DNA from 2 places in the Streptomyces sp. NPDC048636 genome. Region 1 is predicted to be linked to the other one. Evidence: riboswitches for the same ligand, from Rfam matches in the RefSeq annotation. Region 1 holds a riboswitch; the other holds the start of a gene.
The links. A riboswitch is a leader RNA that binds a small molecule or an ion and turns the genes downstream of it on or off. The one in region 1 is predicted to bind S-adenosylmethionine.
Positions count from the first base shown of each region.

Region 1 (14,982 bases):
GCCGCTGTCACCGCCCTCGCCGCCGTCGCGGACGATCTCGGCGCCCAGCACCACCGCACAGCAGTCGGCGAAGGCCGCGGCCCAGCGCTCGGTGAGGAACGCCGCGCGGTCACCGCCGAGGATGCCGCGCAGCACGGCCTCCGCCATATCGTCCGGCAGCAGCCGGTAGTAGTCCGGCGGGGCCCACGGGGTGTGCGAGAAGTGGCCGATCCGCAGGTCGGGGCGGCGGGCCCGCAGCAACCCGGGCACCAGCACCAGGTGGTAGTCCTGCACCAGGACCACCGCGCCCTCGGCCGCCTCCTCGGCGAGCGCGTCCGCGAAAGCCGTGTTGTACGTCTCGAAGGCCGCCCACTGCGCGGCGGACTCGGCGTCGAAGACCGGCTCCACCGGCGTCTGGTAGAGCAGGTGGTGGACGAACCACAGCACCGAGTTGGCCACGCCGTTGTACGCGGCGGCGAACACATCCGGCGCGATGTCCAGCATCCGCACCCGCTGCCCGCCGGTGTCGGCGGTGTCCAGATGGCCGGTCCCGGCGCGCCGCGCCGCCTGCCGGTCGCCGTCGCCGAGAGCCGCGCACACCCACACCGCACCGGCGTCCGGACCGATCGCGCTGAGGCCGGAGACCAGCCCGCCACCCCCGCGCTTGGCGGTGAGCGAGCCCTCCTCACCCAGCGCGTACGAGACCGGGCCGCGGTTGGAGGCGACGAGGATCTGGGCAGTGCGCGGGGCAGCCATGACGCGAGCCTAGCCAGCGGGCGCGCGGCGCAAACGTGCGTACGGTTCCTCGGCACCGTAGGGCGTACACGTCCTGCTCCCGCCCGCCCCGGCGCGCCCGCCGGACACCCCCTAGGCCGCCCGCCGCTCCGCGTACTCCGGGACCTCGATCATCGGCGGCCGCTCCTCGGTGTCCACGGCCCAGGTACGCGGTTCGAAGCCGTTCTCGCCCCGGTCGAACTGGGTCAGCCGCGGCCGCACCAGATGGCCGCGGGCCAGCCGCAGCTGCGCGGTGCGGTAGATGGCCGCCGCCATCCGGCCGAGCGCCTGTCCGTCCTGGTGGCGGTGTTTGCGCACGCCGATGTCCACCTGGGCGAGCGCGTCGAGGCCGACCGTGTGCAGCGAGTCCACCAGCAGCCCCAGCTCCACCCCGTACCCCACGGGGAACGGCAGCCGCTCCAGCAGCGAGCGCCGGGCCGCGTACTCCCCGCCCAGCGGCTGGACGAATCCGGCCAGCAGCGGCCAGTGCAGATTGAGCAGCGGACGGGCGACCAGCTCGGTGACCCGGCCGCCCTGGCCTTCCGCGTCGCCGAGCGGACGGTCGTACATGCCCTTGACCAGTCGCACCTCCGGATCGGTCAGCAGCGGACCGACGACCCCGGAGACGAAGCGCGCGTCGAACTCCCTCAGGTCGGCGTCGATGAAGCAGACGATGTCCCCGCCGGTGGCCAGCAGGGAACGCCACAGCACCTCGCCCTTGCCCGGCAGCGCGGGCAGCCGCGGCAGCGGCGCGTCGCGGTGGACCACGGTCGCACCGGCCGCCGCGGCGACCTCCGCGGTGCGGTCGGTGGAGCCGGAGTCCAGCACCACCAGCTCGTCGACGAGCGGCACCGCCCCGTCCATCAGGTCACGGCGGATCACCGTGACGATCTCCCCGACCGTCGCCTCCTCGTTCAGCGCGGGCAGTACGACGCTCACGGTGTCGCCCGTGTCGCCCGTGTCGCGTTTGGCGGCCAGCAGACGGTCCAGCGGACGGTCGTCGGCCGACCAGGAGCGGTGCTCCAGCCAGCGCTCCACCTCATCCAGCACCTGTCTGTCTCCCTGCTGCTGTGATCACATGTGATCGGCGGATGCGCGCGGGCATGTGATCGACTGTGATCGGTTGTGATCCATCTCGCGCTTCGGACGGCTGTCTCAACCCTCCGGGCCTTCGGTTACAGTCTTGAACAGCGCGCGTGACCGTCATATGTCGGGGTCGACCCGGCCGTGTGGCGCTCATCGCACGGACAAACGCCCGGCTCGAGTCCGGTGCCATACCGCTCATCCAGAGGGGCAGAGGGAACGGCCCGTTGAAGCCCCGGCAACCCTCCAGCTGGTCTCGTGCACACAGCGAGGCTCCCAGCTCGGGAAGGTGCCAATTCCGTCTCGTGGCGAAACGCGTCACGAGGAAGATGAGGAGAAAGGGCCTCGCCTCCATGGCTGTGCAATCCGTCGAAAGCTCCACCGCTTCGTCCTCCGCCGCTGCCCCGGCGTCGTCTCCGGCCTCCTTCGGTCCCGCCGTCGCGCTGTCCTGTCGCGAGTGCGGTGAGCGCTTCGACCTCGGCCCGATCTTCGCGTGTGCGTCGTGTTTCGGCCCGCTGGAAATCGCGTACGACCTGCCCACCGGCGACCCGGAGGGGCTGCGCCGGCGGATCGAGGCCGGTCCGAACAACATCTGGCGCTACGCCCCGCTCCTTCCGGTCCCGGCGGACGTGGCGGACACGCCCAGCCTGAATCCAGGGTTCACCAAGCTGGTCAAGGCCGACAACCTGGCCCGTGAGCTCGGGGTCACCGGTGAGCTCCACATCAAGGACGACTCCGGCAACCCGACCCACTCCTTCAAGGACCGGGTCGTCGCCATCGCCGTCCAGGCCGCCCGCACTTTCGGCTTCACCACCCTGTCCTGCTCCTCCACCGGCAATCTCGCGGGCGCGGTCGGCGCCGCGGCCGCCCGCGCGGGCTTCCGCTCCTGTGTGTTCATCCCGCACGACCTGGAGGCGGGCAAGGTCGTCATGGCCGCCGTCTACGGCGGTGACCTGGTCGGTATCGAGGGCACCTATGACGACGTCAACCGCTTCTGTAGCGAGCTGATCGGCGACCCGGCGGGCGAGGGCTGGGGCTTCGTCAACGTCAATCTGCGCCCGTACTACGGCGAGGGCTCCAAGACCCTGGCCTACGAGATCTGCGAGCAGCTCGACTGGCGGCTGCCGGACCAGATCGTCATTCCGATCGCCTCGGGTTCCCAGCTCACCAAGATCGACAAGGGGCTGAAGGAGCTGATCCAGCTCGGCCTGGTCGAGGACCGCCCCTACAAGATCTTCGGCGCCCAGGCCGAGGGCTGCTCCCCGGTCTCCGCCGCCTTCAAGGCCGGTCATGACGTGGTCCGCCCGCAGAAGCCGAACACCATCGCCAAGTCGCTGGCCATCGGCAACCCGGCGGACGGTCCGTACGTCCTGGACATCGCGCGCCGCACCGGCGGTGCCGTGGAGGACGTCACCGACGAGCAGGTCGTCGACGCGATCAAGCTGCTGGCCCGCACCGAGGGGATCTTCGCGGAGACCGCGGGCGGGGTCACCGTGGGCGTGACGAAGAAGCTGATCGAGGACGGGCTCCTCGACCCGACCCTGACGACCGTCGTCCTCAACACCGGCGACGGGCTGAAGACCCTGGACGCGGTGGCACCCACCACGGGCCCCTCCGCCACCATCCGCCCCACCCTTGACTCGTTCCGAGAGGCTGGACTCGTATGAGCGTCAATGTCCGAATTCCGACCATCCTCCGCACCTACACCGGTGGTCAGGCCGAGGTCAGCGCCGAGGGCGCGACCCTCGCCGAGGTCCTGGCGGACCTGGAGAAGAACCACCAGGGCATCTCCGCCCGCGTCCTGGACGACACCGGAAAGCTGCGCCGCTTCGTGAACGTCTACGTCAACGACGACGATGTGCGCTTCGCGGAGGGCCTGGCCACGGCCACGCCGGACGGTGCCGGGGTCTCGATCATCCCGGCGGTCGCGGGCGGCTGCTGACCCCCGATCACCTCCGCACCATCGGAATCGCCTCGTCCGGAGAAACGGACGGGGCGATTCCGTCTGTGGAAACGCGATACAGTTGGCCAGATTCCGAACCGGCCGGAGGCTGGAACCCCCTACGGAACTCGTCAAGTTGTGTGCGAGATGTGAGCACGATTTGTCGAGTTGGTTCCCTATGTCCGGCCCGAGTTGTCCCACATTCGTGAGGATCCTTCACTTTCGGCCCCTCGGCCGCCCCCAGAATTCTCGTCCGATTGACCTGTTGCAGAGGGCGTTGGGACGGATACATTCAGCGGCGGTCGACGCGTTCCGGCGCACACCCTCCCGACCGGAGAGGGTGAGGTCTGACCCGGGTCCGCGGAGTGCGGTCCTGCGCAAAAGGGCCAGCAATAGGGGAGTTAGGAATGGCTCAGGGCACCGTCAAGTGGTTCAACGCGGAGAAGGGGTACGGCTTCATCGCGGTCGACGGTGGTGCGGACGTGTTCGTCCACTACAGCGCGATCCAGATGGACGGCTACCGCACCCTCGAGGAAGGCCAGCGGGTGGAGTTCGAAATCTCGCAGGGCCAGAAGGGCCCGCAGGCCGACATGGTCCGCGTGGCCGTTGGCTGACGCGCCGACGCGACGCAGCTGACTGGAGTGCATCGAAGGGCCCGTGCCCCCCTCGGGGGGACACGGGCCCTTCGGCTTGCCGCCGGGCCCCGCTCCTGCGGGCGCCCGTACTTCAGGGCTCGGCGCTTGCACTCTCGGGGGTCGAGTGCTAATCATTGGCGTTAGCACTCTGACAGTGAGAGTGACAGAAGGACCGGGTCGGTGAGGCCCGCCAGTGCCATACGGGGCAAGGAACCGTACGGCAGGCAGGCCGTCCGTCGCGGGCGCCAGCGCGGTCCGGAGCAATCCGCCCCCACGGCCTAACGGCCTGGGAGGTACCCCCTAAGTCTTGGGAGGACCACTTCACATGGCCAAGATCATCGCGTTCGACGAGGAGGCACGGCGCGGCCTCGAGCGCGGGATGAACCAGCTCGCCGACGCCGTCAAGGTCACTCTCGGCCCCAAGGGCCGTAACGTCGTCCTCGAGAAGAAGTGGGGCGCCCCCACGATCACCAACGATGGTGTTTCCATCGCCAAGGAGATCGAGCTCGAGGACGCGTACGAGAAGATCGGTGCCGAGCTGGTCAAGGAGGTCGCGAAGAAGACGGACGACGTCGCCGGTGACGGTACGACGACCGCGACCGTCCTGGCCCAGGCGCTGGTCAAGGAGGGCCTCCGGAACGTCGCCGCGGGCGCCAACCCGATGGCCCTCAAGCGCGGCATCGAGAAGGCCGTCGAGGCCGTCTCCGCCCAGCTGCTCGAGCAGGCCAAGGACGTGGAGACCAAGGAGCAGATCGCTTCCACCGCCTCCATCTCCGCCGCCGACACCCAGATCGGCGAGCTCATCGCCGAGGCGATGGACAAGGTCGGCAAGGAAGGCGTCATCACCGTCGAGGAGTCGCAGACCTTCGGGCTCGAGCTCGAGCTCACCGAGGGCATGCGCTTCGACAAGGGCTACATCTCCCCGTACTTCGCGACGGACATGGAGCGTATGGAGTCGTCGCTCGACGACCCGTACATCCTGATCGTCAACTCGAAGATCAGCAGCGTGAAGGACCTCCTCCCGCTGCTCGAGAAGGTCATGCAGTCCGGTAAGCCGCTGCTGATCATCGCCGAGGACATCGAGGGCGAGGCCCTGGCGACCCTGGTCGTCAACAAGATCCGTGGCACCTTCAAGTCCGTCGCCGTCAAGGCTCCGGGCTTCGGTGACCGCCGTAAGGCCATGCTCGGTGACATCGCCATCCTCACCGGTGGCACCGTCATCTCCGAGGAGGTCGGCCTCAAGCTGGAGAACGCCGGACTCGACCTGCTCGGCCGTGCTCGCAAGATCACGGTCACCAAGGACGAGACCACCATCGTGGACGGCGCCGGCGACACCGAGCAGGTGCAGGGCCGCGTCAACCAGATCCGCGCCGAGATCGAGTCCTCGGACTCGGACTACGACCGCGAGAAGCTCCAGGAGCGCCTGGCGAAGCTGGCCGGCGGCGTGGCCGTCATCAAGGCCGGTGCCGCGACCGAGGTCGAGCTCAAGGAGCGCAAGCACCGCATCGAGGACGCGGTGCGCAACGCCAAGGCCGCCGTCGAGGAGGGCATCGTCGCCGGTGGTGGCGTGGCCCTGCTCCAGACCGTCTCGGTCTTCGAGAAGCTGGAGCTCGAGGGTGACGAGGCCACCGGTGCCCAGGCGGTCCGCCTGGCGCTCGAGGCCCCGCTGAAGCAGATCGCGGTCAACGCCGGCCTCGAGGGCGGCGTCGTGGTGGAGAAGGTGCGCAACCTGACCCCGGGCCACGGTCTCAACGCGGCCACCGGCGAGTACGTCGACCTGATCGCCGAGGGCATCATCGACCCGGCCAAGGTCACGCGCTCCGCGCTCCAGAACGCCGCGTCGATCGCCGCGCTGTTCCTGACCACCGAGGCCGTCATCGCCGACAAGCCGGAGAAGGCCGCCGCGGCGGGCGCTCCGGGCGGTATGCCGGGCGGTGACATGGACTTCTGATCGACGATCCCGTCGGTCGAACCGTCCTGAACGTCGGGGCGGCACCCTCTCCCAGGGGTGCCGCCCCGACGGCGTTTTCCTTCCGGCTTCCTCCCGGCTTCCTCCCGGCCCGTTGGCCGACTACCGCCGAGCGCTCAGCGCGCCCGCGCGGCCTCCAGGGCCGCGCGCAGCCGGCCGCCCGCCTCGGCGAGCAGCTTCTCGGCGGTCGGTGCGTCCACCTCGCCCAGGATGGTGAGGATGGCGTTCTTGGTCTCGCCGTCCGTGGCCGTGAGCGCGCTCTCGATCCGTTCGTCCGGGGCGCCGGTGGCCAGCGAGACGATCCGGCGGGAGCGTGCGCGCAGCTTCTCGTTGGAGGCGCGCACATCGACCATCAGATTCCCGAAGGTCTTGCCCAGCCGGATCATGGTGATGGTCGAGATCATGTTGAGCACCAGCTTCTGGGCGGTGCCCGACTTCAGCCGGGTCGAGCCGGTGACCAGCTCCGGCCCCACCACGATCTCGATGCCGTGGTCGGCCGCCGCGGCCAGCGCCGAGCCCGCGTTGCAGGACAGCCCGACGGTCAGCGCGCCCCGGGACCGGGCGTGCTCGACCGCGCCGACGGCGTACGGGGTGCGGCCGGAGGCCGAGACGCCGACGACCGCGTCGTCCTCGCCCACTCCGAGCCGGTCGAGGTCCGCGGCGGCCAGCTCCTTGCTGTCCTCCGCCCCCTCGATGGAGTTCACCATGGCCTCCGGCCCGCCCGCGAGCATCCCGAGGACCTGCCCCGGCCGGGTGTTGAAGGTGGGCGGGCACTCGCTCGCGTCGAGCACCCCGAGCCGCCCCGCGGTGCCCGCGCCCGCGTAGACCAGCCGACCACCGCGGGCCATCCGGGCGGCGATGTCGTCGATGGCGGCGGCGATCCGGGGGAGCTGGGCGGCGACGGCGGTGGGGACCGCCGTGTCCTCCTCATTCATGATCCGGGCGATCTCCACCGTCTCGAGCTGGTCGATCTCGGCGAGTTCGGGGCGGAAAGCCTCGGTGGTGAGGGTCTCCAGCTGGGCCCGGAGCTGTGCCGGGCCCTGGCCCTGACCCTGGTCGGCTGCGGAAGTCATGCGAAACGGCTCTTTCCCATAGTCAGCGTGGCGGGGGTGGGGGGAGGTGCGGATGACTCGGGGGTGGTTCGGGAATCTCCGTGGTGGTGGTTCAGCGGTGGCGGGGGCGGGGGTCGTGCCGGTGGGCGAGCGCCTCGTACGAGGCGGACAGCGCGGGCGCGGCGGACTCGTACGTACGCTGTGCGACCCCGATGAACAGGCAGTCCACCACCAGCAGCTGACTGGTACGGCTGGCCATGGCCGCCGGGCGCAGCTCGCTCTCGCGGGCGGTGGAGGTGGTGAGGACGAAGTCCGCGTACTGCGCCACCTCGCCGTCCGGCCGTCCGGTGATCGCGACGGTGGCCGCCCCGCGCTCGAAGGCGACCCGCAGCGGTTCGATGACGTCCGTGGTGCGGCCCGAGTGGGTGATCGCGATGGCCACGTCGCCCGAGTGGAGCTGCACGGCGTTGGTGACCGCGAGATGCGGATCGGCGTGGGCATGGGCTATCAGCCCGATGCGCAGGAGCTTCTGGACGAGGTCCTGGCCGACGAGGCTGGAGGCGCCCACTCCGTAGACATCGATACGGCGGGCGGTGGCGAGCGCCGAGACGGCCGCCTCCAGCTGGCCGGTGTCCAGTCCGGCGGCGGTGTCCGCCAGACACTGCTGCTCCTCCTGGGCCAGCTTGGTGACCACGTCGGAGATCGGGTCGTCGACCGCGATATCCGCCGTGACCGCCGGGGCCCGGCCCGCCGCCTGCTGTGCCGCCAGCGCGGCCAGCGCGAGGCGCAGATCGCGATATCCGGGGTAGCCGAGCAGTCGGGAGGTGCGTACGACGGTGGCTTCACTCGTACCCGTGCGCTCGGCGAGCCCGGTGACGGTGAGCGCGGCGCAACCGGCCGGATCACCGGCCACGGTCTCGGCGACGCGCTGCATGGAGCGGGTCATGGAGGGAGCCAGCGTACGGACCTTCGCCGCGAGGGCGGCCGGTGCGGGAGCGGGTGCGTCGGACGGGGTGAAAGTTTCCTTCAGCCTACTGCTCACATCTGAAAACTATTTCCGGCCATGGCGACCGTCAACCCTGGGCGCACCGCGGTATGTCACCGGGGATGCGGACGGAGGGCGAGAGCAGGCGCCACGCCGAAGCAAAGGTGACAATGGGACCCATGAAGCTCGAACACGCACTGCACGCGGCGCGTGCGCTCGTCCTTGCCGATCTCGCGGCGGGAGACGTCGCCCAGGCGGATATCGTCTCGCTGGTCGAGGACGCGATCACGCACCGGCGGTGGTGGGTCGAGCAGTGGCCCGAGGGCGCGGCGTATGTGGCCGGACTGGTCGCCCAGGACGTCCAGGACGCCCTGCTGGAGCGCTACGGGCGCTGGCCGCTGTGCCCTGTCTGCACGCAGGGCGGCGATCTCCACGCGCTCGACGTGGAGCCGGAGTTGGGCGTGGATCCGCACTGGGTGTGCGGTAAGACGTCGGTCGCGGTGGCGCGCGTGGGCTCCCTGGGAACCACCCTCTGATGGCCGTACTGATCGATCCCGCCGCCTGGCCGGGCCATGGCCGGATGTGGTCCCACCTGGTGAGCGATGTCTCGTACGACGAACTGCACGCGTTCGCGTCCCGCATCGGCGCGCCGCGCCGCGGTTTCGACCGGGACCACTACGACATCCCGAGCGAGCTCTACGAGACGGCGGTCCGGGCCGGGGCCGAGGAGGTCGGCAGCAAGGAACTGCTGCGCCGCCTGACGGCGGCGGGCCTGCGCCGCCCGAAGCGAGCGCGGACGCCGGGGACGTAAGGGACGCCCCCGCCGCGGGCCCGGGAAGACGGGAGGCGTCGGGGGCGGGCGGACGCTCGGTGAGGACCCCGAGGGGGCACCCTCGCCGCGATCAAACGCCCCCGCGCATCAGCGCGTGGCGCGGGTGGCGCGTGCGGAGTCCGGGGCCTGGGCCGTGGCCGCCGACCCCGCGATCACTCGCGAACCGCTCTCCGCCCGGTGGATCCGGGAGGCGAGCGCGGTCGTCCCGATGGCGAGCGTGGCCATGGCCGCACCGGTCCAGGCCACCGCCGGATAGCCCCAGCCCGCGCTGATGACGAGTCCGCCCAGCCACGGGCCGACCGTGTTGCCGATGTTGAAGGCGGCGGTCGTGGTCGCCCCGGCGAGCGTCGGAGCGGCGTTGGCCACGTTGAACATCCGGGCGTTGAGCGCGGGCGCCGTGAAGAAGGCGGTGACCCCCAGCAGCAGCGCCAGGGTGACGGCCGCGGCGGGGTAGTGCGCGGTGAGCGCCAGTACGGCCAGGACAACGGCCGAGGCCGCTATGCCGACGTACATCGTGCCGAACAGATGGGCGTCCGCGATCCGCCCGCCGACCACCGTACCGATCAGCGCCCCGACCCCGAACAGCGCCAGCACGGTCGGCACCCAGCTCTCCGCGAGCCCCGCCACGTCCGTCAGCAGCGGCGCGAGGTACGAGAACAGGCAGAAGACCGCGCCGCCGTTGAGCGCGGTGGTCAGCAGCGCCAGCCAGACCTGCCGGTCGCGGTAGATCGCCAGCTCGTTCCGCAGCCGTGGCCGGTCCTCACCGGTCGGCACCTCCGTACCCGGTACGAGCGCGATCACCCCGATCAGCCCGAGCACCGACAGCCCGGCCACCGCCCAGAAGGCCGCCCGCCACCCCGCGTGCTGCCCCAGGAACGCACCGGCCGGAACCCCCGCGATGTTCGCGATGCTGAGCCCGCCGACCATCACGGCCATGGCCCGCGCCCGTGCGTTCACCGGCACCAGCGACACCGCCACCGCCGCGCCCACCGCCCAGAACCCGGCACATGCGAGCGCGCTCACCACCCGCGACGCGAACAACACCCCGTACGACGGCGCCACCGCCCCCGCCACCTGCCCCAGCCCGAAGGCGGCCAGCAGCGCGATCAGCGTCGTCCGCCGGGGCAACCGCAACGTGGCCGCCGCCAGCACCGGCGCCCCGACCACCATCCCGATCGCGAACGCGGACACCAGCAGCCCGGCCGTCGGAATCGACACATCCATATCCCGCGCCACGGGTTGCAACAGCCCGGACAACATGAACTCGGACGTCCCGAGCGCGAAGACGGAAAGGCCGAGGACGTACACGGCGACGGGCATGGCGGTACGAGTGCTGGTACGAGACGGCATGCCCCCCACAACATCGCCCGGCCCCTTGGCATTCCTCCCCGCCGCGATCACGCGCCCAGCAGCTCCAGCTCCGTGGCCATGTTCCGGCGGGCCGCCGCCTCCCAGCGGTCCTGGCCGGGCGGGGTGCGGAACAGCCTTTCCAGGCCGAGGAGTTGGCGCAGCACATTGGCGCGGCCCTCGTGGAAGACGTCGTCGGGGACGAAGCCGTACTCCTCGCGCACGGCCGCCGCGTAGGAGGCGTAGTTCTCGGGGGAGCCTGCCAGTACGGCGAGGTCGGCGTCGCACAGGACCTCGGCGTTGAGGTCGCCGGGGGCCGGGTCGTGGTCGGTGGTGAGGCGGACGAGGCGGGCCACCTCGACCGTACGGGGCTCCGGGACGCCCGCTTCCGGGAGGGCGCGTTCGGCGAGGCGGGCGCTGCGGTCCTCGTTGGTGGAGCGGTCGGGCAGGTAGACGGCGTCGTGGAACCAGGCGGCGAGGCGGATCGCGGCGGGGTCGGGGGCCGGGATGTGGGGCAGCAGCTCGTCGATCCGGTCCAGTACCGCGATCAGATGGTCCGTCGTGTGGTACCGGCGCTGCGGCTCGGCCCAGCGGGCGAGGAGGTCTTCGCCGTACGGGGCCGCATCAGGGGCGGTGACCTCGCGGGCGCTGGTCAGCAGGGTTGTCCAGCGGGCGAGCAGGGCGTCATGGGCGGGGTGGTGTGCGGGGGCGGACATGAGCCAATTGTGGGGTACCGGTTTGGCCCCGGGTGGGGTGTGGCAAGCTGAGAAGCATGTCTAGACCAGTTCTCGAGGTGATCGCGCTCCACGCGGCGGACGCGATCGCCGCACAGGCCGGTGGGGCGGACCGCCTCGAGCTGGTCACCGATATGGCCGCCGACGGGCTCACCCCGTCCCGCGAGACCTTCGCCGCCGTACGGTCGGCCGTCGACATCCCGGTGCGGGTGATGCTCCGGGGCTCCGACGGCTTCGCGGCCGGGGACGCCGCCGCCCTCGACGCCCTCTGCGAGCGGGCCGCCGCGCTGCATGCCGAGGGGGCCGATGAGTTCGTGCTGGGGTTCCTCACCAGGGGCGGTGACGTGGACCTCGCCTCGATCGCCGAGTTGATCGAGGTTATCGGGGCCGGGCCCGGTATGGACGAGAGCCGCTGGACCTTCCACCGCGCCATCGACCGGGCCGCCGACCGCGACACCCTCCGCAGGCGACTCGCTGACCTCCCCGGTCTCGACACCTACCTCACCGCCGGATCGGCACAGGGCGTGGACGACGGGCTGCCGACCCTCCTGATCGAAGCCGCCCGCACCGGGCTGCCCGGCTATGAGCCGAGGATCATGGCCGGTGGCGGACTGCGCCTCGGCCATCTTTCCGCCCTCCGCGCGGTGGGGATCGACGCCTTCCACATCGGCAGTGCCGCCCGTCCCGCCGGATGGGACGGCCCCGTGGACACGGCCGCCGTCCGTCAATGGCGCACGGCGCTGGACGTGCCCGTCCCGGTGGGCTGACGGAGAGCCGCCGACGAGACGGGAGGGGCCGGGGTCGCAGGGGCGGGGTCGTGGACACTTTCGGATATTTGTGGCGCCAATTCCCGGCCCACCTCACGTCTCCGGGTACCGGCGCCGTAAATATCCGGTCCAGGACCCCGCCCCGGAGGCCCCGGCCCCGCACCTGGGAACGACGCCCCCGCACCCGGGAACGACCCCCCGCGCCCCGCCCTACCGCAACCGCTCCGGCAGCCCCGCCCCGTGCACCACCGTCAGCCCCGACACCGCCCGGGTCAGCGCCACATACAGCCGCCGCAGCCCGGTCCGTTCGTCCGGTTCGCCGTCCACCACGGCCGCCGGTTCGTCCAGTACCACGTAGTCGTACTCCAGGCCCTTCGCCAGCGTGGCCGGGACGAGGGTGAGCCGGGCGTCCGCGCCGGTCTCCTCGCCCGGGGCGAGATACGTCAGCCCCGCCGCCGCAAGCCGCTCCGCCAGCGCCGGGATCCGGGCGTCGGCGGCGATCAGGCCGATCGAGCCCTCGTGCGCCAACGCCTCCCGGCACGCGGCGACGACCGCGTCGTCGAGGTCCGCCGGGTCCACCGCGCGTACCGCGAAGTCGCCCGCCGCCTCGCGGATGGAGGTGGCCTCGGTCAGGCCGGGGGCGATGTCGGGCAGCAGCCGCGACGCGTAGGCGATCACCTCGCGCGGCACCCGGAAGCCCTGCGTCAGCTCCTCCACCGCGGCCCCCGCCTTGCCCAGGTGGGTCAGGGCCTCCGCCCAACTGGCCGTCGCCCAGGGGGTGGTGCCCTGCGCGATATCGCCGAGCACCGTGGCCGAGCCGGTGGTGCAGCGGCGGCCGACCGCGCGGTACTGCATGGGGGACAGGTCCTGCGCCTCGTCCAGGACCACATGGCCGAGGGAGTGGGTGCGCTCGATGAGGTCGGCCGCCTCGTCAATCAGGACGGCGTCCGCCGCCGACCACTTCGCGGACTTCACACCCCGGGCGGGCTTGGCCCACAGCACGGCCTTCTGCTCATCGGCGTCGAGGATCCCGTCCGCGTGCTCGGCCAGGAAGTCGGCGTCGGAGAGCAGCCGCAGCACCAGCTTCGCCGGTTCGACGGCGGGCCAGATCGCCTTCACCGCCGCCTTGACCGCCGGGTTGCGGGCCACCGCGTCCTGGACCCGGTCGTCGGGCGCCTCGCCCGCCTGTTCCATACGGACCAGCACCGCATGGGCGATCCGCTGCGGGAGGGCGTCACGGGCCGCGCCGTAGCGGATGTCGCGGGCCAGCAACTCCTGGGTGATCTCCTCCAGTTCGTACCCGGGCACCCGCCAGCGGCGCGAACCGCGCACCACCACACAGGGCTCGGTGGGGGCGGTCACATGCGACAGCAGGGCCCGGCGCAGCACCTCTGCCATCCGGGCGTCGCCCTTGATCCCGGCCGCCCGGGCGGTGTCGGTGCCGCGCACCTCCACATGCGTCGCCACCAGGTCCTCCACGGTCGCCTGGGCGACCTGCAACTCGCCCAGCGCGGGGAGGACTTGCTCGATGTAGTGGAGGAAGGAGCGGTTCGGGCCGATGACCAGGGTGCCGGAGCGGGCCAGCCGCTCGCGGTACGCGTAGAGCAGATACGCCACGCGGTGCAGGCCCACCGCCGTCTTCCCGGTGCCCGGCGCTCCCTGGACACAGACGGTGCCGCCGATCCCGGCGCGGACGATCTCGTCCTGCTCGGGCTGGATCGTCGCGACGATGTCCCGCATCGGGCCGACGCGCGGACGCTCGATCTCGGCCTGGAGCAGTTTGCTGGAGTGTTCGGCCTCGGCCGGGTCGCTGAGGTGTTCGTCCTCGTACGCGGTCAGCTCGCCGCCGGTGTAGCCGAAGCGGCGGCGCAGCGCGATATCCATCGGCTCTTTCTTCGACGCCTGGTAGAAGCGCTGGGAGACCGGGGCGCGCCAGTCGATGACCATCGGATCGCCGTCGGCGTCGTGCACATGGCGCCGCCCGATATAGAACTGCTCGCCCTCGGCGCCTTCCGCCGCCTCCGCGCCCGGGGCGTGGAGGTAGTTCAGACGGCCGAAGAAGAGCGGGGTGTCGGCGAGGTCGGCGAGCGCCTTGATGCGCTCCTCGACCTGGCGTTGCAGCACCTCGGCGTTGACCCAGTTGGCGGTGACGTCGCGGAGGTCGAGGGCCTCGACGTCGGCGCGCATGGCCCGCAGGGCGGCGCGGGACGCGGTGAGGTGGGAGCGTTCCCGGGCGAGCGGGTCGGACGGGCCTGACGGGTCTGACAGGTCAGGGGCGTGCGAGGGCACGGCGTAGCCTCCGGCGGGATCCAGCGAAACGAGTGAGGAAGACTGATCAACGCGAGATGCCGACCGGTTTCCGACCGGGCGGTGGCTCTCCCGGTACGGGAGGCGGCAGACGCGCGATTGTAGTCAGGGCCGATCGCGGTCGCGAACGGTTTTCCACCGACCGTCCACTCGGCTTCCTCGGCCGGTCCCCCCCCAGATGGCGGGGTCCGCCTCAGGGGCGGGACCCTCCCCCCGTAGGGGGTGGCATGGGCCTGGGGTCGTACTCCGGTACCGCGCCGATTAGCCCGGCAGGTCGATGCCGGGGCGGGACCCGCGCAGCATGCTGGGACCATGACCACCGCAGCCATCAGCACCACCGCGAGCACCGTCCAGGACGCCGCCGCCCCGGCCGCCGTCGCCCACCCCCGTCATCTGGTGGGCCAGGCCCTCCGCGCGGTACGGGTCTTCGCGGGTACGGCGTTCAGCGTCGCCGTGCTCGGCTCGTACGGGGAGGACGCGCGCGGCGTGACGATGCGCAGACGCTGAGCACCGCCCCAAGGGATCCGTGCCCGAAGGGTCGAGGGATAGGGCCGAGGGATCCGTCCCGTCACACGT
Region 1 is NZ_JBEZHR010000003.1:259,868-274,849, reverse strand. Features, by position in the region: gene AB0C66_RS11775 (trehalose-6-phosphate synthase) at 1-735, opposite strand, end outside; gene AB0C66_RS11770 (glucosyl-3-phosphoglycerate synthase) at 847-1,803, opposite strand; SAM riboswitch class I at 2,032-2,172, shown strand; gene thrC (threonine synthase) at 2,190-3,503, shown strand; gene AB0C66_RS11760 (MoaD/ThiS family protein) at 3,500-3,778, shown strand; gene AB0C66_RS11755 (cold-shock protein) at 4,186-4,392, shown strand; gene groL (chaperonin GroEL) at 4,739-6,364, shown strand; gene murQ (N-acetylmuramic acid 6-phosphate etherase) at 6,499-7,455, opposite strand; gene AB0C66_RS11740 (MurR/RpiR family transcriptional regulator) at 7,547-8,476, opposite strand; gene AB0C66_RS11735 (hypothetical protein) at 8,599-8,955, shown strand; gene AB0C66_RS11730 (DUF4031 domain-containing protein) at 8,955-9,230, shown strand; gene AB0C66_RS11725 (Cmx/CmrA family chloramphenicol efflux MFS transporter) at 9,339-10,571, opposite strand; gene AB0C66_RS11720 (hypothetical protein) at 10,649-11,314, opposite strand; gene AB0C66_RS11715 (copper homeostasis protein CutC) at 11,371-12,099, shown strand; gene AB0C66_RS11710 (ATP-binding domain-containing protein) at 12,310-14,388, opposite strand; gene AB0C66_RS11705 (hypothetical protein) at 14,719-14,913, shown strand; gene AB0C66_RS11700 (DNA repair helicase XPB) at 14,975-14,982, opposite strand, start outside.

Region 2 (14,982 bases), on a different contig from region 1:
CCAGGCTGGGAGATCAACGCCTGGGGCCATACGCTCGTCCTGGGCGTGTTCATCCCGATCGTGCTGTTCCCCGTGGTGCTGGTGGCGATGGGCGTCTACCCGTTCATCGAGTCGTGGATCACCGGCGACAAGCGCGAGCACCACATCCTGGACCGCCCGCGCAACGCCCCGACCCGTACCGCCTTCGGTGTGGCGTGGCTGACCGCGTACTTCGTGATGCTGGTCGGTGGTGGAAACGACCTGTGGGCCACCCACTTCCATCTGTCGATCAACTCGATCACATGGTTCGTCCGGATCGGCTTCTTCGCCGGCCCGGTGGTGGCCTTCATCGTCACCCGGCGGATCTGCCTCGGCCTCCAGCGCCGCGACCGCGACAAGGTGCTGCACGGCCGTGAGACCGGCATCATCAAGCGGCTGCCGCACGGTGAGTTCGTCGAGGTCCATGAGCCGCTCTCGCAGGAGCAGCTGCACATGCTGACCCAGCACGAGCAGCCGAAGCCCTACGAGGTCGGCCCGGAGGTCGACGAGAACGGGGTCGCGCGGAAGATAAAGCGTTCGCAGAAGCTCCGCTCGAAGCTCTCCAAGGGCTACTACGGCGAGCAGGCGATGATTCCGAAGCCGACCCGCGAGGAGTACCAGGAGATCACCAGCGGCCACGGCCACCACTGATCCACTCGGTATCCGCTGACGCCACCCACAGACCAGGGCCCCGGCCCGGACCACCACGGTCCGGCCGGGGCCCTGGTCGTTGGTACGGACGGCGTTGCCCGGTGTCACATGGTGTCCGCCATACGGGCGCGCGGCATCCGGGGTCATGGCGCCGATAGGCTGTGGACGGGCCCGCCGCCGCCCGCGCGGACCCCTTTTCCCCTGCCCACCCCACGGATCCAGGAGCGGACCATGGACGTTGTGACCCCAGCCGGAGGCGACAGCACCGCGACGGCCCGCACCTGGCCGGACGTCCTCACCTCGCTGCTCAGCGGCCAGGACCTCACCGCCGATGACACCGCCTGGGCCATGGACCGGATCATGCGCGGTGAGGCCACCGACGCCCAGATCGCCGGATTCATCGTGTCGCTGCGGGCCAAGGGCGAGACCGTGGAAGAGGTGTCCGGACTCGTCCGGACCATGTATGACCACGCCACGGTGATCGAGGTCCCCGGGGACACCGTCGATATCGTCGGCACCGGTGGCGACCGCGCCAGGACCGTCAATATCTCGACGATGTCGGCGCTGGTGGTGGCCGGTACCGGAGCGCGGGTGGTCAAGCACGGCAACCGCGCCTCGTCCTCCGCCAGCGGCGCGTCCGATGTGCTGGAGAAACTGGGCGTCAATCTCGAGCTGACCCCGCGGCGAGTGGTCGAGGTGGCCGAGGAGGCAGGGATCACCTTCTGCTTCGCGGTGAAGTTCCACCCGTCGCTGCGGCATGTCGCCGCCGCCCGCCGGGAGCTGGGCATCGCCACCACCTTCAATATCCTCGGCCCGCTCACCAACCCGGCCCGGGTGCGCACCCAGGCGACCGGTGTGGCGGACGCCCGGATGGCGCCCATCGTCGCCGGTGTGCTGGCCGACCGCGGTTCGTCCGCGCTGGTCGTCCGGGGTGACGACGGGCTCGACGAGCTGACCGTCACCGCGACCTCCCAGGTCTGGGTGGTGCGGAACGGCACCGTGCGGCAGGAGACCTTCGACCCGCGGGACGTCGGTATCGAGCTCGTCCCGGTGGAGGCCCTGCGCGGTGCGGACGCCTCGTACAACGCGGATGTGGCACGCCGGCTGCTGGCCGGGGAGACCGGCCCGATCCGGGACGCGGTGCTGCTCAACTCGGCTGCCGCGCTGGCCGCCCTGGAGCCCGACCCGGGCGCCAGGACCCTCACCGAGCAGATCGGGGAGGGGCTGTCGCGCGCGGCGGAGTCCATCGACTCGGGCGCGGCGCGGAACGCCCTGGAGCGATGGGTGCGCGCCAGCAACGCGTAGCCCCTGCCGCTGTCGCGCACCGCCCCTGCCCGGATGCCGGACAGGGGCGGTGCGCCGTTTTCCGGTATGGCATACTCCTGGCCAGGTCACGAGCGACAGCGACTACGGCCCCGGCCCGCTGTCCGGCAACCCTCCGTCCGTGGCGGGGTGCCCCGGGTGATGACCAGGCCGCAGGCAGCGAGGTCTGCGGCAAGCGCGGACCCCTCGCACTAGGGGTCCTGGTGGTCGAGGGAGTTCTTCCGTGACGCAGCGAATGCTTTAGGGCCGGTCGGCCCGTATCCCCCAGCCTCCGTACGGCGCCCTTGTCCGTGCGTTGAGCGATTTTCCACGCCCGCACCGGCGGTGAGCCGCCGGGTCCGCGTGTGACGCATTCACGCCTTCACCCTCCGGGAGACTTCGCCATGTCCGTGCGCCCTGCCGCCCCTGCCGCCCCCGTTGCCCATGCCTCCTCCGCCGCCCCCGCCGATGTCTGTAGGCCGCTGCCCGTGCTGGGCGCCGATGTCCGGGTGCCACTGGTCACCGGTGGCGAGGTGACCTACGCGGCGCTCGACTACGCCGCCAGCGCCCCCGCCCTCCAGCGGGTCTGGGACGACATCGCCGCCTACGCCCCGTACTACGGCAGCGTCCACCGCGGCGCCGGGTACCTCTCGCAGCTGTCCACCGATCTGTTCGAGAACAGCCGCCAGGACGTCGCCGCCTTCCTCGGCTGCCGCGAGGACGACCAGGTCGTCTTCACCCGCTCCACCACCGATTCGCTCAATCTGCTGGCCGCCGCGGTGCCGTCCGGCACCGAGGTCTTCGTCTTCGAGACCGAGCACCACGCCTCGCTGCTGCCGTGGGAGCAGCGCGAGGACGTCCATGTGCGCTACCTCAGCGCGCCGCGCTCTCCGCGGCAGGCCGTGGAGACGCTCGAGCGGGCGCTCGCGGAGCGGGCCGGGGGCCCGGCGCTGGTGTGTGTGACGGGTGCGTCCAACGTGACCGGTGAGCTGTGGCCGGTGCGGGAACTGGGCGCCGCGGCCCACGCCCACGGCGCCCGTATCGTCCTCGACGCCGCCCAGCTCGCCCCCCACCACCCGGTGGACATCGCGGCGTCGGACGTCGACTGGGTCGCCTTCTCCGGGCACAAGCTGTACGCCCCCTTCGGCGCCGGAGTGCTGGCCGGACGGGCCGACTGGCTCGTCGAGGCCCGCCCGTACCTCGCGGGCGGCGGCGCCAGCCGTAAGGTCGCCCGGCGGGACGACGGCGGGGTGGACGTCGAATGGCACACCACCGCCGCCCGGCACGAGGCGGGCTCGCCGAACGTCATCGGCGTCTACGCCATCGCCTCCGCCTGCAAGGCGCTGACCGAGGCCGGGTTCGACGGGCTGGTCGCCCGTGAGCGGCAGCTGATCGCCGCGGTCCGGGAGGGTCTGGCCGAGGTGCCTGAGGTGCGGGTGCTCTCGCTGTTCGGGGACGACGCCCCGCGGGTGGGGGTGCTGTCGTTTGTGGTGGACGGCTGGAACAGCTCGCACTTCGCCGCCGCGCTCTCCGCGGAATACGGCATCGGCGTCCGTGACGGCCTCTTCTGCGCCCACCCGCTGGTCCGTACGCTGCTGGGCAGCGAGCCGGAGGAGCCGGGCGAATGCGGCGCCCCCGAGGCCGCCCCGGGCGAGCGCTCCCTGAACGCGATCCGCGTCAGCTTCGGCGCGGGCACCCCGGACGAGCATGTGGACCGCTTCGTCCGCGCGGTGAAGGAACTGGTCCGTGACGGCGCCCGGTGGACCTACCGCACCGAAGACGGCCGCTGCGTCCCCGCCCGCGACTGACCCCGCCGCCGCGCGAGCGGCTTCGGCGGGACGCCCGCCGGAAGCGCGGCCCGGCGCCCGCACCGTGCGGGGTGCGCGCGGTGCGGCCAGTCCGCGAAGGGGTCATCCGCGCTCGGGCGCCGGGGCGACGGGCGCCCAGCGGGCGGTGGGGCCGAGACGGGGCTCCCGGCCAGGAACGCCGCAGCCGGTCGGGCGGGCCGCCGGATACGACGCGGCCGCGTCCGGGCCCGCGACCGGTGCACACCAGAGGCCAGCGGACGGGGCCGCCGGAGAGGCGCGGCTTTGCCGTCGCCCGGTCCGCGGCGGGTGGGGCTAGCCGTCGAGGCCGATGGCGAAGGCCGCTTCCAGGTCGTGCTGGGAGTACGTACGGAAGGCGATGTGGGTCTCCGTGGCGGCCACCCCGGGGACCTTGCTGATCTGGCCCGGGATGATGTCCGCGAGGTCGTCGTGCTCCGCCACCCGCACCATCGCGATCAGGTCATGCGCGCCGGTGACCGAATAGACCTCGCTCACGCCCTCCAGCGAGGCGATCTTCTCGGCGATCTCCGGGATCCGGTCCACGCTGGTCTTGATGAGCACGATCGAAGTGATCACGGCTGGCTTTCTCCCTCGCTGGGCCTGGCTGCGCCGCCCACTCTAGCCGTCCGCCCGAAGCGGGCCCATGCGTAGAGGAAGCCGAGGGTGAAGCCCACCAGATGAGCCAGATAGGCGACTCCCGGGCGGTCGTCGGCCTGCCGGGCGGCCAGCCACTGGAGGGCGACCCAGAAGACCAGGACCGCCCAGGCGGGGAAGCGCAGCGGCATGAAGAACAGGAACGGGAAGAGGCTGGTCACCCGGGCCCGGGGGAAGAGCCACAGGAACGCGCCGAGCACCCCGGAGATGGCACCGGAGGCGCCGACCAGGGTCTGCCCGGACTCGGCGTGGGCGGCGGCGTAGCCCAGGAGCGCCAGATAGCCGGTGGCGAGGTAGAAGAGTGCGAATTGCACTCGTCCCATGCGCTCCTCGGTCATCGCACCGAAGACGTAGAGAAACAGCATGTTCCCGAGGAGATGCAGCCAGTTTCCGTGGACGAAAAGCGCGGTGAGGGGGGTCAGCGGCTGATCGGGCCCGCCGGTCCACAGGGCGCTGGGAATCACCCCCCAGCGCTCGAAGTACGCGGACTGCGCTTGGAGCAGCTCCCCGCCCGTGCCGTACTCGGGATTGAGACCGGAGGCCGGTCCGAGGACGAAGATCACGCAGCAGATGACGATGAAGGTGTACGTCATCAGGGGGCGGCCGGACGTCTCACCGGAACCCTCAGACGTATCGATCATGGCCAGATCATCGCGTACCGGACACAACCTGCCCAGAGCGCCTCGCCGCGCTGGCCCGAGGGGCGGTACGGGCCCGGCACGGGCCAGTGCTCAGGCCGTAGGGTGACAGGACACCCTCTGAGCCGCCGAGACACGCCGAGACACAAGCCGAGAAGCGAGGACGCGAGAAACGATGGCCGTTCCCACGCCGACTGCCGAGACCCGCTGGCGTTGCACGCTCTGCGGCAACCTCACCCGATTTGATGTGACCCGCTCGACGAAGGCCGTGGAGTATGTCCATCTCGACCTTGCCGGGGAACCCAAGGTCGAGGAGCGCGAGGTGGTCAGTGAGACCATTGAGTCAGTGCGCTGTCGCTGGTGCAACGCGGTCGATCAGATCGAGCTGGTGGACCGGCCGAGTACCGGTGCGAGCGCCTGAGAACGGAGCGATGACAGGTGGTGGAGCGGACGGGCGGCCCCGGGGCGGCCGGTGACGCCGAGGGTGTCACCGAGACGCTCGACCGCCCCCTGCCGGAAGGGGTGCGGCGGCGTGTCGTCGCGCTCGTCGCGGACGCCTTCGGCGGCCTGACGGTCACCGAATTGCCTCCCCAGCTGCGGCAGTACGCCCGTTTCACCCCGACCCGCCGGGCCAAGTTCGCGGGGAACGCGATGGCCGCGGCGGTGGCGGGCGACACGGTGTTCCGGCAGCGGATCGCGGCCCGGCTGCGCGAGACCCAGCCGGAGCTGTCGGAGGCCATCGAGGGCGGTTCGCCGCCCGCCGCGGCCGATCCGGTGGACGTCGCCGCGGTGGCGTACGTCCTGCGCCCGACGGGCTGGGTGAAGCTGGTCGAGGCGGCCGGTGAGGAGGCGCAGCGGGCCTCGGCCGAGCGGGCCGGTGAGGAGGCCGCGCGGGAGCTCCAGCGGCTGCGTGAGGAGCTGTCGGAGGCCAGGAGCGCGGCACGCGGTGAGGCGGAACGGGTGCGCGGGGAGCTGGAGACGGCGCGCAAGGAGGGCGACGCGCTCCAGCGCAAGCTGCGCAGCGCGCAGAGCGATGTGAAGCGCGGCGCGGCGGCGCTGCGCAAGGCCGAGGCCGAGCTGGAGTCCGTACGGTCCGAGGCGGCGGCGCGGCAGGCGACCGCGGACGGTGAGGCGCGGCGGCTGCGGGCCCGGCTCGCGGAGACCGAGTCGGCGCTGGAGGCGAGCCGCCGGGCGGTGCGCGAGGGCCGCAGCGTGGAGGACATGCGGGTGCGGCTGCTGCTGGACACGGTGCTGGACGCGGCGCAGGGCCTGCGCCGCGAACTGGCCCTGCCGCCCGCCTCGATGCGCCCCGCCGAGACGGTGGACGCGGTGGAGCCGGGCCGGATGACGCCGAAGGACATAGCGACCAGGGCGCTGTCCGAAACCGATCCCGCGCTGCTGGACCAGTTGCTCGCGCTGCCGCAGGCACATTTGGTGGTGGATGGCTATAACGTCACCAAAACCGGCTATCCGACGATGCCGTTGGAGAAGCAGCGGCTGCGGCTGCTGGGCGGTCTCGCCGTGCTGGCGGCCCGTACCGGCGCGGAGATGACCTGTGTCTTCGACGGGGCGGAGCTGGCCGCTCCGGTGCTGCTGGCGCCACCGCGCGGGGTGCGGGTGCTGTTCAGCAAGCCGGGGGTGACGGCGGACGAGCTGATCCGGCAGCTGGTGCGGGCCGAACCGCCGGGCCGGCCGGTGGTCGTGGTGTCCACCGACCGCGAGGTGGCGGACGGGGTGGCACGCGCCGGAGCGCGGCCGGTGGCATCGGCCCTGTTGCTGAAGCGACTTGCTCGGACCTGAGTGAAGTCTGATTATCAGCGCAGTGTCAATTGACCGTCACTGCCCGTGTGATGTTTGTAAAAGATGTGCTCTGAGGGGCACTTTTTTGCCGTTGGGATTTGAACGGATCACGGCAGGGTCACTATCGTCGCCTCGAACCTCCGCGCGGTTGATCATCCATCGGGGATGGCAGCGGAGGTACCGCCGAGTCCGTAAGTCCCTTTTGCGGAGCCGGGGTCTCGACCCCCACTCACCACCCGGTAGGCGGCTGGAGGAAGAAGGAGCTCGCCTTCGTGGCGTCCCACCGTCGACCCAAGCAGCCGAGCCGTACTCGGGTGACCGTCCTCACCGCGACGGCCGCCGCGGCTGTCGCCCTCACCTCCCAGGCCGCCCAGGCTGCTCCCAAGCAGGACAAGAAGGACGTCAAGGAGCAGGTCGACAAGCTCTACGAAGAGGCGGAGCAGGCCACCGAGAAGTACAACGGGGCCAAGGAGAAGCAGAAGAAGCTGGAGAAGCAGGTCGGCGACCTCCAGGACAAGGTGGCGCGCGGCCAGGAGGACCTCAACAAGCTCCGCGACGGCCTCGGTTCGATGGCCACCGCGCAGTACCGCTCCGGCGGGATCGACCCCTCCGTGCAGCTGCTGCTCTCCTCCGACCCGGACACCTACCTCGACAAGGCGTCCACCCTCAGCCAGTTGAGCGGTAAGCAGGCCGAGTCGCTGCGCAAGATCGGCGACAAGCAGCGCACCCTCAAGCAGCAGCGCGAGGAGGCGTCCACCAAGCTCACCGACCTGGCGGACACCCGTCAGGCGCTGGGCAAGAAGAAGACGGAGATCCAGGGCAAGCTCTCCAAGGCCCAGAAGCTCCTCAACACCCTCACGGCCAAGGAGCGCGCCGCGCTCGCCGCCAAGGAGCAGGAGCGCGCCAACCGCTCCAGCAGCCGTGTGGACCTGGGCAGTGATGTGCCCGACTCGCAGCGTGCCGCCGCCGCGCTGGCCGCCGCCAAGACCAAGATCGGCTCCCCGTATGTGTGGGGTGCGACCGGTCCCTCCTCCTTCGACTGCTCCGGGCTCACCGGATGGGCCTACCAGCAGGCCGGGGTGCAGCTGCCCCGTATCTCCCAGGACCAGGCCAACGCCGGTACCCGGATCGGCCGGGGCGAGCTCAAGCCCGGCGACCTGGTGCTCTTCTACGGCGATATGCACCACATAGGTCTGTACGCGGGCAACGGACAGGTGCTGCACGCTCCGAAGCCCGGCGCCAACGTCCGCTACGAGTCGATGGACAACATGCCGTTCCAGTTCGGCGTGCGGATATGAACCGCTGAGCGGCGCTCCGCTCACCATCCTCCGGAACCAGGGGGCGAAACGTCGGGAGAGCCGTCCGTTCGGGCGAATCCCCCTCACTCCCCCTGGCCCTCGCCCCGTCGGTGACCTGCGTCTCCGGCGGGGTGCTCGGATGTGCCCCCGCTTCCCGCGTTTGGACCCCGTGTAGTCACCCGGCTACTGTCTGCCCGCAGTTCGTTCCGGCTCTACGGAACCCGACACTGCGGAACCCGGCACAGCGGGGCGCCGCACCGCGGAAGGAGTGCGGCTTTCATGGCGTCATGTCGCCGCGTCCCGAAGTCCGGCCTCGGCCGGGCGACCGTCTGGACCGCCGCCGCCACGGCCGCGGCATCCGCCGCCGCACTGGGCGCCGGTACCGCCGGTGCCGAGCCGCGCGACCCCGCCGCGGGGCATCCCGCCGCCCGGCTGCTGAGCGACCGGATCGAGCGGCTCTACACGGAGGCGGAGCGGGCCACCGAGCGCTACAACGCGGCGGAGGCGCGCACCGACACCCTGCGCCGTGAGGTGGACCGGATCCAGGACCGCGTCGCCCGCGGCCAGGAGCGGGTCAACCGGATGCGGGTGGCCCTCGGGGCCTTCGCGGGCGGGCAGTACCGCAGCGGTGGTATCGACCCGGGCCTCGCCCTGCTCCTCTCCGAGGAGCCCGCCGCCTATCTCGCCAAGGCCACCACCCTCGAGCGCATCGGCCACCGCCGGAGCGCCCAGCTGCGGGTGGTCCAGGGCGCCCAGCGCACCCTGCGCCAGCAGCGCGCCGCGGCCGCCGTCAAACTGGTGCGGCTGGAACACAGCCGAAAAGCCGTGGCCCGTCATAAGCGGGAGGTACAGCGCAAGTTGGCCATCGCCCGGCGGCTGGTCAATGACCTGTCCCCGGACGAGCGCGAGGCGTACGCGCGGGTCTCGCGCGAGGGCCGCGCCCCCTACGGCGTACCCGGCGCCCTCGCCGGATCCCTCCCGCCGGCCTCCCCGCGGGCCGCGGCGGCGTTCGGCGCGGCGAGGGACGCGCTCGGCACGCCGTACGCCTGGGGCCAGGCCGGACCCACCGCCTTCGACTGCTCGGGGCTGACCCAGTGGGCCTACGCCCGTGCCGGGGTGGCCATTCCGCGTACCTCGCAGGCCCAGTCCGGAGCCGGACAGCGGGTGCCGCTCTCCCAGGCCCGCCCCGGCGATCTGGTCGTCTACCGCGCCGACGGCAGCCATGTGGCGATGTACGCGGGCGGCGGCCAGGTGATCCACGCCCCGCACCCCGGGGCCCGGGTCCGCTACGACCCCGTCGGCATGATGCCCATCTCATCCATCACACGCGTCTGAACCCGGGCGCGCGGCCTCGTACGATCTAAGGCGTGGCGGGTCGGTGGAGGTCGGGTGGATGGCGGGCGCTGCTGTGTCTGCCGCTGGTGTGGGCGCTGCCGCTGGCGGCACTGACCGGATGCGGTCCGGTGACCGGACCGGACGACGCCGTGGGGCGGGACGGCCGGGCCGTACAGCATCTGCTCGACCGGCGGGCCGAGGCCGTCCGTGAGCGGGACGCCGCCGCCTTCCTGGCCACCGTGGACCACGGCTCCCGGCGCTACCGGGAGGAGCAGGGGCGGGTGTTCCGGCAGCTGGCCGCCGTCCCCTTGCGCTCCTGGAGCTACCGGCTGGTGCGCACCGGCGGCTTCCAGCCCGCGCTGGGCACCGGCCGTCGCCTGGCCGCGCAGATCGAACTCCGCTACCGGCTGGCGGGATACGACACCGCGCCGGTGGTCTCCGCCCAGCATCTGACGCTCGCGCAGCGCGGCAGCCGCTGGTACGTGGCCGCCGACGACGGGGTGGTCGACGGCAAGCGCTCCGGTGAACAGCTGTGGGACCAGGGCCGGGTCGAGGTGGTGCGCGGCGCCCACAGCCTGGTGCTCGGCGTCGGGCAGCGGCGGGGGCTGCTGCATGAGGTGGCCGACACCGCGGACCGCGCGGTGCCCGCCCTCGGCAGGGTGTGGCCGGGTGCCTGGGCCGGGCGGGTGGTGGTCGAGGTGCCCGCCGATCTGGACCGGATGGCCGCGCTGCTTGGCGCCTCCCCGAACGGCTACCGCGGGATCGCGGCCGTCACCACGGGCGAGGTCGGCGGGCGGGACGGCAATCCGTCGCCCGCCGACCGCGTGATCGTCAACCCCGAGGCGTACCAGGTGCTCGGCGACTTCGGCCGACAGGTCGTGATCACCCATGAGACCGCCCATGTGGCCACCCGCGCCGCCACCACCGCGTCCACCCCGCTGTGGCTCTCGGAGGGGTTCGCCGACTGGGTCGGCTATCGCACCCCCGGCCGCACCCCGGGCCAAGTCGCCCCGGAGCTGGCCGACTCCGTGGCCTCCGGCCGACTGCCGCGCGCCCTCCCGCCCGACGACGCCTTCCGCTTCGGCAGTGAGCCGGACCGGCTCTCCCAGGCGTACGAGCAGGGCTGGCTGGCCTGTCGGCTGATCGCCGACCGGTGGGGCAGCCGCAAGCTGGTCGAGTTCTACCGCGAGGTCGGCGAGGCGCCGGGGCGGTCCGGGGCGGTGGAGTCGGCGCTGCGCCGGGTGCTGGACGTGGACCTGGCGGAGTTCACCGCGGACTGGCGTACGTATATGAAGAAGGAGCTGGGCGAAGGGGTCGGCGCGGGGGGCGGTTGACGCGCCCCGGGCGGACGCGGCGAACCGGTACTGTCGGCGGCGATGGACAAGACCCTGCTCGTGACCAACGACTTCCCGCCCCGGCCCGGCGGTATCCAGGCGTTCCTGCACAACATCGCGCTGCGGCTGGACCCGGAGCGGATCGTCGTCTACGCCTCCACCTGGAAGCGCGGCCAGGAGGGCGCCGAGGCCACCGCCCGCTTCGACGCCGAGCAGCCGTACCGTGTCGTCCGCGACCGTACGACGATGCTGCTGCCCACCCCGCGCGTCACCCGCCGTGCCGGGGCGCTGCTGCGCGAACACGGCTGCACCTCGGTGTGGTTCGGCGCCGCCGCGCCGCTCGGGCTGATGGCCCCGGCGCTGCGGAAGGCCGGGGCCCGGCGGCTGGTGGGGACCACCCACGGGCACGAGGCGGCCTGGGCGCAGCTGCCCGCCTCCCGCACCCTGCTGCGGCGGATCGGCGAGGGCACCGACACCCTCACCTACCTCGGTGAGTACACCCGCTCCCGGATCGCCGCGGCGGTCGGCCCCGAGCCCGCGTCCCGGATGGTCCAGCTGCCGCCCGGGGTGGACGAGAAGACATTCCACCCGGGGTCGGGCGGGGACGCGATCCGGGCCCGGCTGGGCCTCGCCGACCGGCCCGTGGTGGTGTGCGTCTCCCGGCTCGTACCGCGCAAGGGGCAGGACACACTGATCGAGGCGATGCCGCGGATCCTGCGGCGGGTGCCGGACGCGGTGCTGCTGATCGTGGGCGGCGGCCCGTACGCCAAGGAGCTGCGGCGGCTTGCGGAGACCGCCGGGGTGGCCGGGTCGGTGCGCTTCACCGGCGCGGTGCCCTGGGAGGAGTTGCCCGCCCACTACGGCGCGGGCGATGTGTTCGCCATGCCCTGCCGCACCCGCCGCGGCGGACTGGATGTGGAAGGGCTCGGCATCGTCTATCTGGAGGCGTCCGCCACCGGACTCCCGGTGGTCGCCGGGGACTCCGGCGGCGCCCCGGACGCGGTGCTGGACGGCGAGACCGGCTGGGTGGTGCCCGGCGGCTCCGCCGAGAGCTGCGCGGAGCGGATCGTGGCCCTGCTGGAGGACCCGGAGCTGCGGCGCCGTATGGGGGAGCGGGGCCGGGCGTGGGTCGAGGAGCGCTGGCGCTGGGATCTGCTCGCCGAGCGGCTGATGTCACTGCTGTGAGCTGTGACCCGCCGCGACTTCCCCTCACTCTGAGACTGTTCTCATGGCCGCCCCGCGGCCCGCGGGCGGCCATGAGAACACAGAGCGCTTGGGCGGCTCAGCCCCGGTAGATCGCCTCGATCTCGGCCGCGAAGTCCTTCGCCACCACATTCCGCTTCAGCTTCAGCGACGGGGTGACATGCCCGGAGTCCTCGGTGAACTGGGTCGGCAGGATACGGAACTTGCGCACCGACTCCGCCTTGGACACCGCCGCGTTGCCATCGTCGATCGCGGTCTGGATCTCCGCCAGCAGTTCCGGATCGTCCCGCAGCTCGGCCACCGTGACATCCTCCGGTTTGCCGTGTTCGGCGGCCCACCGGGGCAGGAACTCCTCGTCCACGGTGACCAGCGCGGCGACGAACGGACGGCCGTCGCCGACCACCATGCACTCGGCCACCAGCGCATGGGCGCGGATCCGGTCCTCGATCACCGCCGGGGCGACGTTCTTGCCGCCCGCGGTGATGATGATCTCCTTCTTGCGGCCGGTGATGGTGAGGTAGCCGTCCTCGTCGAGGGTGCCGACGTCCCCGGTGTGGAACCAGCCGTCGGACAGCGCCTCGGCGGTCGCGGCCTCGTTGTTCCAGTACTCGGTGAAGAGGTGGTCGCCGTGGAGCAGCACCTCGCCGTCGTCCGCGATCCGCACCACCGACCCCGGCATCGGCTGGCCCACCGAGCCGATCTTCTGCCGGTCCCAGGGGTTGAAGGTGGTGGCGGCACAGGTCTCGGTGAGGCCGTAGCCCTCCAGCACGGTGAAGCCGATGCCCCGGTAGAAGTGGCCAAGCCGCGCGCCCAGCGGGGCGCCGCCGGAGATCGCGTGGGTGGCCCGGCCACCGAGGACCGCCCGCAGCTTGCTGTAGACGAGCCGGTCGAAGACCTTGTGCGTGAACTTCAGCCGCAGCGACGGCCCGGAGGGGGTGTCCAGCGCCTTGCTGTAGGCGATGGCGGTGTCGGCCGCCTTGTCGAAGATCTTGCCCTTGCCCTCGGCCTGCGCCTTGGCCCGCGCCGAGTTGAAGACCTTCTCGAAGACCCGGGGCACGCCCAGCACCAAGGTGGGCCGGAACCCGGCCAGTTCATCGGTGAGCGTCTTGATGTCCGGGACATGGCCCAGCTTGATCGGCGCCAGCACCGCCGCGATCTCCACCAGACGCCCGAAGACATGGGCCTCGGGGAGGAACAGCAGCACCGAGGACTCACCGGTGTTGAAGATCGGCTTCATCCGGGCCACCGCGTTGCCGCACTCTGCGAAGAAGCTGCGGTGCGAGAGCACACAGCCCTTGGGACGGCCGGTGGTGCCCGAGGTGTAGACGATGGTGGCGGGGGAGTCCGCGTTCGCGAGCGAGCCGCGCTCGTCGACCACCTCTTCGGGGACGTCCGCCCCCAGCTTGCGCAGCGTCCCGATGGCGTCGCCCTCGATCCGCCAGACGTTCTCCAGCGCGGGCAGGGAGTCCCGGACGGCCTCCACGGCCGCCTCGTGCACCCCGGTCTCCACCAGCGCCGCGACCGCTCCCGAGTCGCTCAGGATCCACTGGACCTGCTCCGGTGAACTGGTCTCGTACACCGGCACGGTGACGCCGCCCGCGCTCCAGATGGCGAAGTCCAGCAGCGTCCACTCATAGCGGGTGCGGGACATCAGCCCCACCCGGTCGCCCGGCTGCACCCCGGCCGCGATCAGGCCCTTGGCGGCGGAGCGCACCTCGGCCAGGAACTCGGTCGCGGTGACGTCCTCCCAACGGCCGTCGACCTTGCGGCCGACCACAGCGACATCCGGATGCTGGGAGGCATTGCGGCGGATGAGGTCGGTCAGATTTCCGTCGGCCGGAACCTCGTACAGGGCCGGAAGGCTGAACTCGCGCAAGACTGCTGCTCCTCGTGGGCGCCGACGCCGCTACAGGGCAAGGGGGGTGGCTTGGACGGCCCGGACGTTACCCATCGGTACGGGCTCCGGGATAGGGGTTTCTGCCCAGATGTTTTATGCGTCACACACCGCCTTCTTACTGCCCGCAGACTAGTCGACCGGACCGACTGCTGATAAGTAACCGCAGGTAGACGCGGGGCGGCGGGGACAGAACACCTTACGGCCCGGTGGCCGCAGGTCTTAGGGTGACACGCATGCGAGTCCACGTGGTGAGCGACGTGCATGGCAACAGTGAGGACCTGGGGAAGGCCGGTGACGGAGCCGATGCCCTGATCTGCCTCGGTGACCTCGTGCTCTTCCTCGACTACGCGGATCACTCCCGCGGCATCTTCCCCGATCTGTTCGGCGTCGAGAACGCCGACCGCATCGTGGAGCTGCGCACGGCCCGCCGCTTCGAGGAGGCACGGGAGTTCGGCAACCGGCTGTGGGCGGGTATCGACCGCCGGACCGCCATCGAGTCCGCCGTCCGCCGCCAGTACGCCGAGCTGTTCGCCGCGTTTCCCACCCCGACGTACGCCACCTACGGCAATGTCGACATACCGTCCCTATGGCCGGAGTACAGCCGTCCCGGTCTCACCGTCCTCGACGGTGAGCGTGTGGAGATCGGGGGACTGGTCTTCGGCTTCGTCGGCGGCGGGCTGCGCACCCCGATGCGCACGCCGTACGAGATCGACGACGAGACCTACGCCGCCAAGATCGCGGCCCTCGGTGACGGGGTGGACGTGCTGTGCACCCACATTCCGCCGGATGTTCCCGAGCTCTGCTACGACACCGTGGCCCGCCGCTTCGAGCGGGGCAGTTCGGCCCTGCTGGAGGCGATTCACGCGGTCCGTCCCAGGTACGCCCTCTTCGGCCATGTCCATCAACCGCTCGCCCGCCGGATGCGGATCGGCGCCACCGAGTGCGTCAACGTCGGACACTTCGCCTCCTCCGGCACCCCCTGGAGCCTGGAGTGGTGAGCGGCGCGCGGTAGCCTTCACCGGCAGA
Region 2 is NZ_JBEZHR010000002.1:718,742-733,723, forward strand. Features, by position in the region: gene AB0C66_RS09045 (cytochrome bc complex cytochrome b subunit) at 1-669, shown strand, start outside; gene trpD (anthranilate phosphoribosyltransferase) at 901-1,974, shown strand; SAM riboswitch class IV at 2,059-2,176, shown strand; gene AB0C66_RS09055 (aminotransferase class V-fold PLP-dependent enzyme) at 2,376-3,779, shown strand; gene AB0C66_RS09060 (Lrp/AsnC ligand binding domain-containing protein) at 4,092-4,373, opposite strand; gene AB0C66_RS09065 (rhomboid family intramembrane serine protease) at 4,370-5,092, opposite strand; gene AB0C66_RS09070 (hypothetical protein) at 5,265-5,510, shown strand; gene AB0C66_RS09075 (NYN domain-containing protein) at 5,528-6,889, shown strand; gene AB0C66_RS09080 (NlpC/P60 family protein) at 7,162-8,187, shown strand; gene AB0C66_RS09085 (NlpC/P60 family protein) at 8,467-9,522, shown strand; gene AB0C66_RS09090 (hypothetical protein) at 9,555-10,856, shown strand; gene AB0C66_RS09095 (glycosyltransferase family 4 protein) at 10,899-12,041, shown strand; gene AB0C66_RS09100 (AMP-dependent synthetase/ligase) at 12,139-13,935, opposite strand; gene AB0C66_RS09105 (metallophosphoesterase) at 14,190-14,954, shown strand.
Region 2: another riboswitch for S-adenosylmethionine. It lies ahead of AB0C66_RS09055 (aminotransferase class V-fold PLP-dependent enzyme); the one in region 1 lies ahead of thrC (threonine synthase).